Regions from separate parts of the Metabacillus dongyingensis genome, predicted to be linked through region 3. Evidence: riboswitches for the same ligand, from Rfam matches in the RefSeq annotation. Region 3 holds a riboswitch; each other region holds the start of a gene.
The links. A riboswitch is a leader RNA that binds a small molecule or an ion and turns the genes downstream of it on or off. The one in region 3 is predicted to bind S-adenosylmethionine.

Region 1 (3,160 bases), 700 kb from region 3:
TATTTTCAGCCCTGGTTTATCCTGTTGTCGCACACTGGATTTGGGGAGCAGGCTGGCTGAAGGATTTAGGCAAACAGGACTTTGCAGGCTCTACTGTTGTTCATTTAACTGGCGCAATGGCAGCTCTTGCAGCTACAATCGTCCTTAAACCAAGGCTCGGGAAATACGGGAAAGACGGAACAACGAATCAATTATCCGGCCACAATCAAGTGTATACAGCATTAGGAGTTCTGATCCTTTGGGTTGGATGGTTTGGTTTTAACGCAGGAAGCACATTTGGCGTGTCAGACGGATTCTTTGGCTATGTAGCATTAAACACTCAGCTAGCCGCTGCTGCAGGTGCAGTTGCTGCAATGATTGTTGTTCGAATGATGACAGGAAAAGCGGATATTCCAACAACCTTGAATGGCGCACTGGCAGGTCTTGTAGCTATTACAGCATCCTGTGCATTTGTTGCTCCTTGGGCAGCTGTTGTAATTGGATTAATCGGCGGGGTCATTGTCTATTTCAGCATGAAGCTATTTGATAAAGCTAAAATTGATGATCCGATTTTCGCCCTGTCTGTTCATGGTGCTGCCGGAATCTGGGGAACATTATCGACCGGCTTCTTTGCAACTCCGGAACTTGCAGAACGAAACGGCGGTTTAGCAGGATTATTCTACGGCGGAGGTTTCACTCAGCTTGGTGTTCAAGCGATTGGAATCGTATCATGCGCTGCTTACGCATTTGTCATCTCCTACGTCATTTTAAAAGTGATGAAACAAGTTATGGGCACAATCCGCGTAACGGAAGAAGAAGAAATGATCGGACTCGATATGAGTGAACATGGCAGCTACGGCTATCCTGAATCATTTGCAGCTGTTGAAGAAAGCAATTCAGGTAAAAAGACTACGGCTTGAAAGAAAAGGAGAATAATTTTAGGAGAGGCTTTAGCAAAAAGATCTTGAACAGCTCTTATAAAGAAAACCACTTCCCATGAAGTGGTTTTTCTCTTTATTTCTTCTGTTCCATCCAATCGGGTTTTCCGAATCCCTGAAAGTTTTTATCAATTTCTTCTTCAAATCCTTCAGATTCAACAACTTCTTTAATATCCTTAGCAAGCTCTGAATCTGCATCTTTCGTATTCATCACTACACGATTGCGATGCACATCATTCATATCCTCAAGCTGGACGGCATCTGCAAGATTCATTTTCGCGGCTAAAGCGAAATTTCCCGGTACTGCTGACAAGTCCGTATCTTCCACCGCTCTTGGCAATTGGGCCGCTTCTACTGGAACGAAGGTTAATTTTTTGGGATTTTCAGTCACATCTTTTTCAGATACTTGGATAGGACTCACATCTTCATTCAGCTCAACTAACCCTCCATCTTTCAAAATCTGAAGCGCACGCGCTGCGTTCGTTGGATCATTCGGTATGGCGACAGTCGCGCCCACTTTCACTTCACTGAGTGATTTGACTTTGTCAGAATAGATCCCCATCGGAGCAGTAGGGACCGTAATCACTTCAGATAAATCCATTTTGCTTTGTTTTGCGAAGGTTTCCATATAGATTTTATGCTGAAACAGATTGGCATCAAGCTCATCATTGCCGAGCGCCTGATTTGGCTGAATGTAATCATTAAACTGAACAACTTCAACCTCGTATCCTTTTTCCTCAAGTCCCGGTTTGATCGCCAGTTCAACCATATCCGTGTACGGACCTGCCGATGCTCCAATTTTGATGCTTTTCTTTTCTCCATTTGAGCCTTCTGCTCCGCATGCAGATAATACTCCCATTACAAGTACAATAAGTGCTAAAACTGTTTTTTTCATTTGTTCTCCTCCTTTTTTTACACAAAAAATTCCCCTTTCATTCAGAAAGAGGAATCGTATGTATGACGACTTATCTTCCAGAATGAATAATCATTCTGCAGGATTTAGCACCGTTCCATTTAAGGAGGTTGCCGGACTTCGCAGGGCCTGTTCCCTCAGTCTCTCTTGATAAGCAAGCTATTAAATTCGAATATCTGTATAATATACTCACAGCTTCATTCTGTCAATCATTATTTTAGAATAATCAAAAAAGTGTGATGCAGACAAATAAGAATCTATTAATAAATACTTGATTTTGCCATGCCCTTATTTGATTAAGCTGAAAAACGCAGTATTTTGTGATTTCTCATTTTATTAAGTTAACATGCCCTCTTATTAGCCTAGCCGAAAATCTTGGATACTCATTGAGAGCGTATGATTCCTCTTTACAGTCTCAATCCTGGTTTTGGATACTCATAGAGTGCGTATGATTCCTCTTTACAGGCTCAATCCTGGTTTTGGATACTCATAGAGTGCGTATGTTTCCGCTAAACAGTCTCAAACTTGGTTTTGGATACTCATAGAGTGCGTATGATTCCGCTAAACAGTCTCAATCCTGGTTTTGGATACTCAATGAGTGCGTATGATTCCTCTTTACAGGCTTAATCCTGGTTTTGGATACTCATTGAGTGCGTATGATTCCCCTAAACAGTCTCAAACTTGGTTTTGGATACTCATTGAGTGCGTGTGATTCCTCTTTACAGTCTCAATCCTGGATTTGGATACTCTCAGAGTGCGTATGATTCCTCTTTACAGTCTCAATCCTGGTTTTGGATACTCATAGAGTGCGTATGATTCCCCTAAACAGTCTCAAACTTGGTTTTGGATACTCATAGAGTGCGTATGTTTCCTCTTTACAGGCTTAATCCTGGTTTTGGATACTCATAGAGTGCGTATGATTCCTCTTTACAGTCTCAATCCTGGTTTTGGATACTCATAGAGTGCGTATGATTCCCCTAAACAGGCACAATCCTGGATTTGGATACTCATAGAGTGCGTATGTTTCCCCTAAACAGGCACAATCCTGGTTTTGGATACTCATAAAGAGCGTATGTTTCCTCTTTACAGGCTTAATCCTGATTTTGGATACTCATAGAGTGCGTGTGATTCCTCTTTACAGTCATAATCCTGGTTTTGGATACTCATAGAGTGCGTATGATTCCTCTTTACAGTCTCAATCCTGGTTTTGGATACTCATAAAGAGCGTATGTTTCATCTTTACAGGCTTAATCCTGGATTTGGATACTCATAGAAAGCGTATGATTCCTCTTTACAGGCTTAATCCTGGTTTTGGATACTCATAGAGTGC
Region 2 (3,160 bases), 560 kb from region 3:
GCGGACAGCGTCTTCATCGGCTAATGTGAATGATAGCACGGCACCTGGTCCGTCCGCCTGGTAACGCTGAATCGAGTGGCCAGGATGGAACGTTAATCCTGGATAATAAACGTTTCGGACAGCTTTATGCTTAGACAAGTACTCTGCCAGCTTCCTCGCAGATGCTGATGATTGCTGTAGTCTGACGTTCAGTGTTTTCATTCCGCGGAGCACAAGCCAGCTGTCCTGCACGCCGAGTACCGCACCGAATGCATTTTGCAGTTTCCCTACCTGTGCAGCAAGCTCTTCGTCTTTTACAACCGCGAGTCCTGCAAGTACATCACTGTGTCCAGCCAAAAACTTGGTTGCGCTGTGAAGCACGATATCGACTCCTAGCTCGAGTGGACGCTGAAGGACTGGTGTTAAAAACGTATTGTCTAAAAATGTTAAACAGTTATTTGCTTTTGCAAGTTTCGTAATGCCCTGGATGTCGGTAATTTTCAAAAGCGGATTTGACGGTGTCTCAACATAGATAACTTTTGTATTCGGCTTGATGTGTGACGCCACTTCATGCAAATCGGTCATGTCGACAAAGCTGTATTCAATGCCGAATCTGCTCAATACATCTGTGATGATCCTGTATGTTCCGCCGTATACATCTTCAGTAATTAGAACGTGGTCTCCTTTAGAAAGGAGCAAGAAACAGGTTGAAATGGCCGCCATTCCAGAAGCAAAGGCAAATCCTTTGGTACCGCCTTCTAGTTCGGCAATTGTTTCTTCTAATGCCTCGCGTGTCGGGTTCCCCGATCTGCTGTAATCAAATTTTCCATAGTCATCAAAGTCAAATTGGTGAAAAGTAGAGGAATGATTGATCGGCACGCTTACCGCTCCTGTTTCCTTTTGCACCTTTTGACGATTGTGGAGCAGCTTCGTCTCGAATTTCCAATCATCGTTGCTCAACTTTCTCCGCCTCCTTCATCAGTTCAAATGCTTCTGTTAAATCCTTTTCCAAATCTCCTGCGTATTCAATTCCGACAGAAAAGCGCAATAGCTTGTTGCACACGCCATTTGCAACGCGAATCTCTTCAGGAATATCCATATGAGTCTGAGTCGCTGGATATGTGATAAAGCTTTCCACTCCGCCCAGGCTTTCTGCAAATGTGATCGTCTTTAAGGCTTTCAAAAATGGATTCACCCATTCTTCCTTCTGCAGCCTGAATGAAAGCATTCCGCCTTTGCCAGGATAAAGCACCTCTGTCACTTCTGTTTGATTTTCAAGAAATACTGCAAGCTTTCCGGCATTTTTTTCATGCTGGTTCATCCGCAGGGCCAGGGTTTTCATGCCGCGGATCAAGAGCCATGAATCAAAAGGAGAAAGCACCCCCCCGATCGCGTTGTGATGCTGTGCAAGCTCTTCACAAAGCTCTGTTCCCTTAGCAACAACCAAACCGGCAAGCACATCATTGTGTCCGCCCAAATATTTGGTGGCACTATGTATGACAATGTCCGCTCCATCTAAAATCGGCGTTTGCAGGATCGGCGTGTAGAAGGTGTTGTCGACAATCAGCAGCAGATGGTTTTCACGGGCTATTTTAGCAATCTTGCTGACCTCTGTTTCCTGCATCAAAGGATTAGTCGGAGTTTCCAGAAAAATGGCCTTTGTGCGTTCATTGATCAGCTGCTGCGTACAGTTTTCGTCGTTAAAATCAGCGTAATGAAAAACAAGTCCGTATTTTCTCCATTCCCGTTCGAATAAACGGTAGGTTCCCCCGTACAAATCTGAGGATACAATGAGCTCGTCTCCGCTTTTAAACAATGCCATCAATGTCTGAATCGCTGCCATTCCTGAACTGAAGGCATATCCCTGATCTCCATGCTCAAGCTCTGCAATGGCTTTTTCAAGTATCGCCCGAGTAGGATTTCCAGTGCGGATGTAATCAAATCCAGTTGATTCCCCAATTCCATTGTGCCTGTATGCTGTAGAAAAATAGACGGGCGGATTCACTGTTCCCGTTACGTTTTCACTTCGATTTCCAATTTGCGCCAAGATTGTTTCAATGCGTTCTGACATTTCCAACACCGTCCCATTGTTTTTTCTAAAATAAAAAACGTCTTCCTCATTTAAGAAGAAGACGTTGATATCGAATGATTGCTTCTCCTTATCTCCCAAGCTTATTACCTGCGCTTGCTGGATTTAGCACCTTGGTTCGAACAGGAACATTCTCTGTTCTTTTCCGGTTGCTGAGATTTCACAGGGCCAGAACCCTCCATCTCTCTGGATAAGAATAAATAGTATGAACTTTTTGAATTGTTTTTATAACCTTATCTCATTATCAAATATTTTGCAAGGGGTTTTTTATGAATATTTACGATTCACAATCATCACACCTGCAATAATCAACAAACCGCCTGCCCCGCTCATTAATAAAAAAGGTTCATTCAGCAAGATGACTGCCGCAATAACAGTTGCAAGCGGTTCAAAGTAAAGAAAGGATGACACTTTAGCCGCCTCCATGACCTCCAGGGCTTTTCCCCAAAACCAGTATGCGACTGCCGAGACAAAGATTCCGAGAAACAGCAAATGAGTCCAGTTTTCCTGTGTCAGCACAGTCAGCTGAACCCAGCCGTTATTTCTCATAAAGAATGGAATTGTCATCAAAAAACCAATAAGGCTTGTATAAAAAGTAATGGTTAATGCAGGATAAGGGATTTTTAATTTTTTTATAAGAATGGAATAAACCGCCCAATTTAATGTACTTAAGATCATCAGTGCATATCCCATATTAGCATGAAAGGTTAATGACCCGCCTTGTCCATAAGATGTAATCAAGAGAACGCCAAGTACAGCAATTGACATGCCTGCAGCTTTAAAAAGCGTAAACGTTTCTTTTAAAAATAGAGATGCCAGAACTGCTGTGAATATCGGGGAAAAAGAGATGATCCATCCTGCTTCCGATGCCTGAATGGACTTCAATGCCGCAGCCTGTATGACTTGATGGACAAAGATTCCGAGTACGGCAAGTATAAAAACCTCAGGGAGATAATCCATTTTTATTTTTAAAGGCTGACGAAAAAGGAAAAGAAGGAGGAATAAAAAGAGAGATGCAATACCAAAACGCAAAACAAGCAATGTAAAAGGTTCCAGCTGAACTAAAACAGCTTTTGTTGATACAAAGGAAAT
Region 3 (3,160 bases):
TCCTGATCAGCCAACACCGCCCCACATTGTTAAGGCTCTTCAGGAGGCAGCGGAAAATCCGGACTATCACAAATATTCCCCGTTCCGCGGACAGAAATTTCTTAAAGAAGCAATTGCGGAATTTTACATGCGGGAGTATGGTGTAACACTTAATGCTGACAAAGAAGTGGCCATTTTGTTTGGCGGAAAAGCGGGGCTTGTTGAAATTCCGCAATGTTTACTGGACCCGGATGATTTAGTTCTCGTGCCGGATCCCGGATATCCTGACTATTGGTCTGGGGTAGAGCTTGCCCGGGCCAGGATGGAATTTATGCCGCTGGTAAAAGATAATCAGTTTTTGCCGGATTATGGGCAACTTTCTGAAGAAGCGAAGAAACAGGCAAAGCTAATGTTTCTGAATTACCCGAACAATCCGACCGGTGCTGTTGCCTCAAAAGAATTCTTTGAAGAAACAGTCGCGTTTGCAAAAGAAAATGAAATTTGTGTGATTCATGATTTTGCCTATGGCGCCATTGGGTTCGACGGAAAAAAACCTGTCAGCTTTTTGGAAGTTGAAGGAGCGAAAGAAACTGGGATAGAAATCTATACACTCTCGAAGACGTATAATATGGCGGGCTGGAGGATCGGCTTTGCGATTGGCAATGAAAGTGTCATTGAAGCGATTAATCTGCTGCAGGATCACATGTTTGTCAGTGTGTTCAGTGCTGTCCAAGAAGCTGCTGCAGCTGCCCTGCTTGAATCACAGAGCTGTGTGGATGAATTGGTGGAGCGGTATGAAAGCAGACGCCATGCATTCATAACTGCTCTTAACGAAATTGGCTGGCAGGTTGAAGCGCCGCCAGGGTCGTTTTTTGCCTGGCTGCCTGTTCCGGAAGGCTATACGTCAGAATCCTTTGCCGAATATCTCCTCCTTCATGCACATGTCTGTGTGGCGCCGGGTGTCGGTTTTGGGAAATTCGGAGAAGGCTATGTAAGGGCAGGACTTTTAACCTCAGAAGAAAGACTGAGAGAAGCAGCAGCACGGATAAAATCTTTGAATTTATTTTAAAATGGCGGTTGACAGTCTTTTGAAAAAATGTCATAATCCAAATTAATTTCAGGTTATTCAGAACATAAAATAAATAAGCCATTCTTATCAAGAGCAGGTGGAGGGACTAGCCCGATGAAGCCCGGCAACCGACTTAAACCAAGGTTTAAGCACGGTGCTAAATCTTGCAGCATTTCGCTGATAGATAAGGATCTTAGCCAAGTCAGATAAGGTCTCTTTTCGATTAGCGGAAAGGGGCCTTTTTTATTTATTTAGAATATATAAAATTTTGCGCATTGATGGCAAACTGAGTCGCCCAGCTCCTCGGCCAGAACAAAAAAGTCAAAACCGGACTTTTCTGCTGATTTTGCCATGCCTGAGCTAAACTGGCGCTTGCGCATTTCTAAAACTGTTATGGAAGGCGGTACAAACATGAGCGGCATTACAGCAACCTATCTCATCCATGATGAAAAAAACTTAGAAAAAAAAGCAGAAGGGATTGCCCTTGGGTTAACCGTTGGGTCCTGGACGGATCTTCCGGAACTGACTCAGATACAATTGAAGCAGCACAAAGGGAAGGTCATCTCTGTAGAAGAATTTGAGGCTGATGATAAGGTTTCAGCTTTTTTAAACAAACGCGTCAAAAAAGGCATCGTTAAAATTTTTTACCCTGGAGTAAATTTCAGCCATGATTTGCCGGCGATTCTTGCGACTGTGTTTGGAAAACTGTCTCTTGACGGCGAAGTAAAGCTTCAGGACCTGGATTTTTCAGAAGATATTCTTGCTGATTTTCAAGGTCCTAAGTTCGGCATCAGCGGCATCCGTGAAAAACTTGGTGTATATGACAGACCTTTGCTTATGAGTATTTTTAAAGGTGTCATCGGACGTGATCTCGCTTTTTTAAAGAATCAGCTTAAAGATCAGGTGCTCGGCGGGGTTGATTTGGTGAAAGACGATGAAATTCTTTTTGAAAATCCGCTGACACCTTTTGACCAGCGGATTACTGCCGGAAAAGAAGTGTTAAACAAGGTTTATGAGGAGACCGGTCATAAGGCGATGTACGCGGTTCATTTATCAGGCAAAACGTATGATTTAAAAGAAAAAGCAAAGCGTGCGGCAGAGCTTGGAGCAGATGCCCTATTGCTAAATGTTTTTGCCTACGGCCTTGACGTGCTTCAAAGCCTGGCAGAGGACAAAGACATCAACATTCCGCTAATGGCTCATCCAGCTGTCAGCGGTGCATTGGCATCATCCTCACTATATGGAATCTCGCATTCTCTTTTACTCGGAAAATTGCTGAGATACAGCGGAGCCGATTTTTCTCTGTTTCCATCCCCTTATGGAAGTGTTGCGCTTGAGCGGGAAGCGGCCCTTTCCATAGGTGCAGCTTGTAAAGAAAACGTGCTCCTGAAGGAAACATTCCCTGTGCCTTCAGCAGGGATTCATCCAGGACTCGTCCCTATCTTAATCCAGGATTTCGGGTTAGATAGCGTGATTAACGCAGGCGGAGGTGTCCACGGACATCCAAACGGCGCTGCTGCAGGCGGAAAAGCTTTCCGTGCAGCGATCGATGCGGCATTACAAGGCATCTCCTTGACTGAAAAAGCAAATGAAAATGCGGATTTGAGAATCGCGCTGGATCTTTGGGGGCAGGTGGAAGTGAGCAAATGAGCAAGCCGATTATCATCTGTGATTTCGACGGAACAATAACAAACAATGACAACATTATTGCCATCATGAAGAAGTTTGCACCGCCAGAATGGAATGCTTTGAAGGATGATGTATTAAGTCAGCGGATTTCTGTCCGGGCAGGAGTAGAGAAGATGTTTCAGCTGATTCCATCAGAGCTGAAATTTGATATTATTCAATACTTGCTTTTTACGGCTCAGCTTCGCGATGGATTCCGTGAATTTGTTCAATATACGGAGGAGGAAGAAATCCCTCTGTATATCGTAAGCGGAGGCATTGATTTTTTTGTTCACCCATTGTTGAATGGCTTGGTTGACAGGGACCGTGTTTACTGCAATGCAGGTGATTTCAGCGGTCAGGCAATTGAAATCTTATGGCCAAACTCATGTGATGATCAGTGCAGCAATGACTGTGGCTGCTGCAAGCCGAGTTTAATCAGGAAGC

Region 1: it holds a riboswitch for S-adenosylmethionine, as region 3 does, so the genes downstream of both, K8L98_RS05575 (MetQ/NlpA family ABC transporter substrate-binding protein) here and mtnW (2,3-diketo-5-methylthiopentyl-1-phosphate enolase) in region 3, are expected to answer to the same signal.
Region 2: it holds a riboswitch for S-adenosylmethionine, as region 3 does, so the genes downstream of both, K8L98_RS06230 (methionine biosynthesis PLP-dependent protein) here and mtnW (2,3-diketo-5-methylthiopentyl-1-phosphate enolase) in region 3, are expected to answer to the same signal.

Annotation. Positions count from the first base shown of each region.
Region 1 covers NZ_CP082944.1:1,122,490-1,125,649, reverse strand. The annotation lists gene K8L98_RS05580 (ammonium transporter) at 1-899, shown strand, start outside; gene K8L98_RS05575 (MetQ/NlpA family ABC transporter substrate-binding protein) at 994-1,812, opposite strand; SAM riboswitch class I at 1,880-1,987, opposite strand.
Region 2 covers NZ_CP082944.1:1,258,975-1,262,134, reverse strand. The annotation lists gene metC (cystathionine beta-lyase) at 1-939, opposite strand, end outside; gene K8L98_RS06230 (methionine biosynthesis PLP-dependent protein) at 926-2,050, opposite strand; SAM riboswitch class I at 2,136-2,265, opposite strand; gene K8L98_RS06225 (DMT family transporter) at 2,336-3,160, opposite strand, start outside.
Region 3 covers NZ_CP082944.1:1,821,147-1,824,306, forward strand. The annotation lists gene K8L98_RS08980 (pyridoxal phosphate-dependent aminotransferase) at 1-1,048, shown strand, start outside; SAM riboswitch class I at 1,130-1,239, shown strand; gene mtnW (2,3-diketo-5-methylthiopentyl-1-phosphate enolase) at 1,460-2,698, shown strand; gene K8L98_RS08990 (2-hydroxy-3-keto-5-methylthiopentenyl-1-phosphate phosphatase) at 2,695-3,160, shown strand, end outside.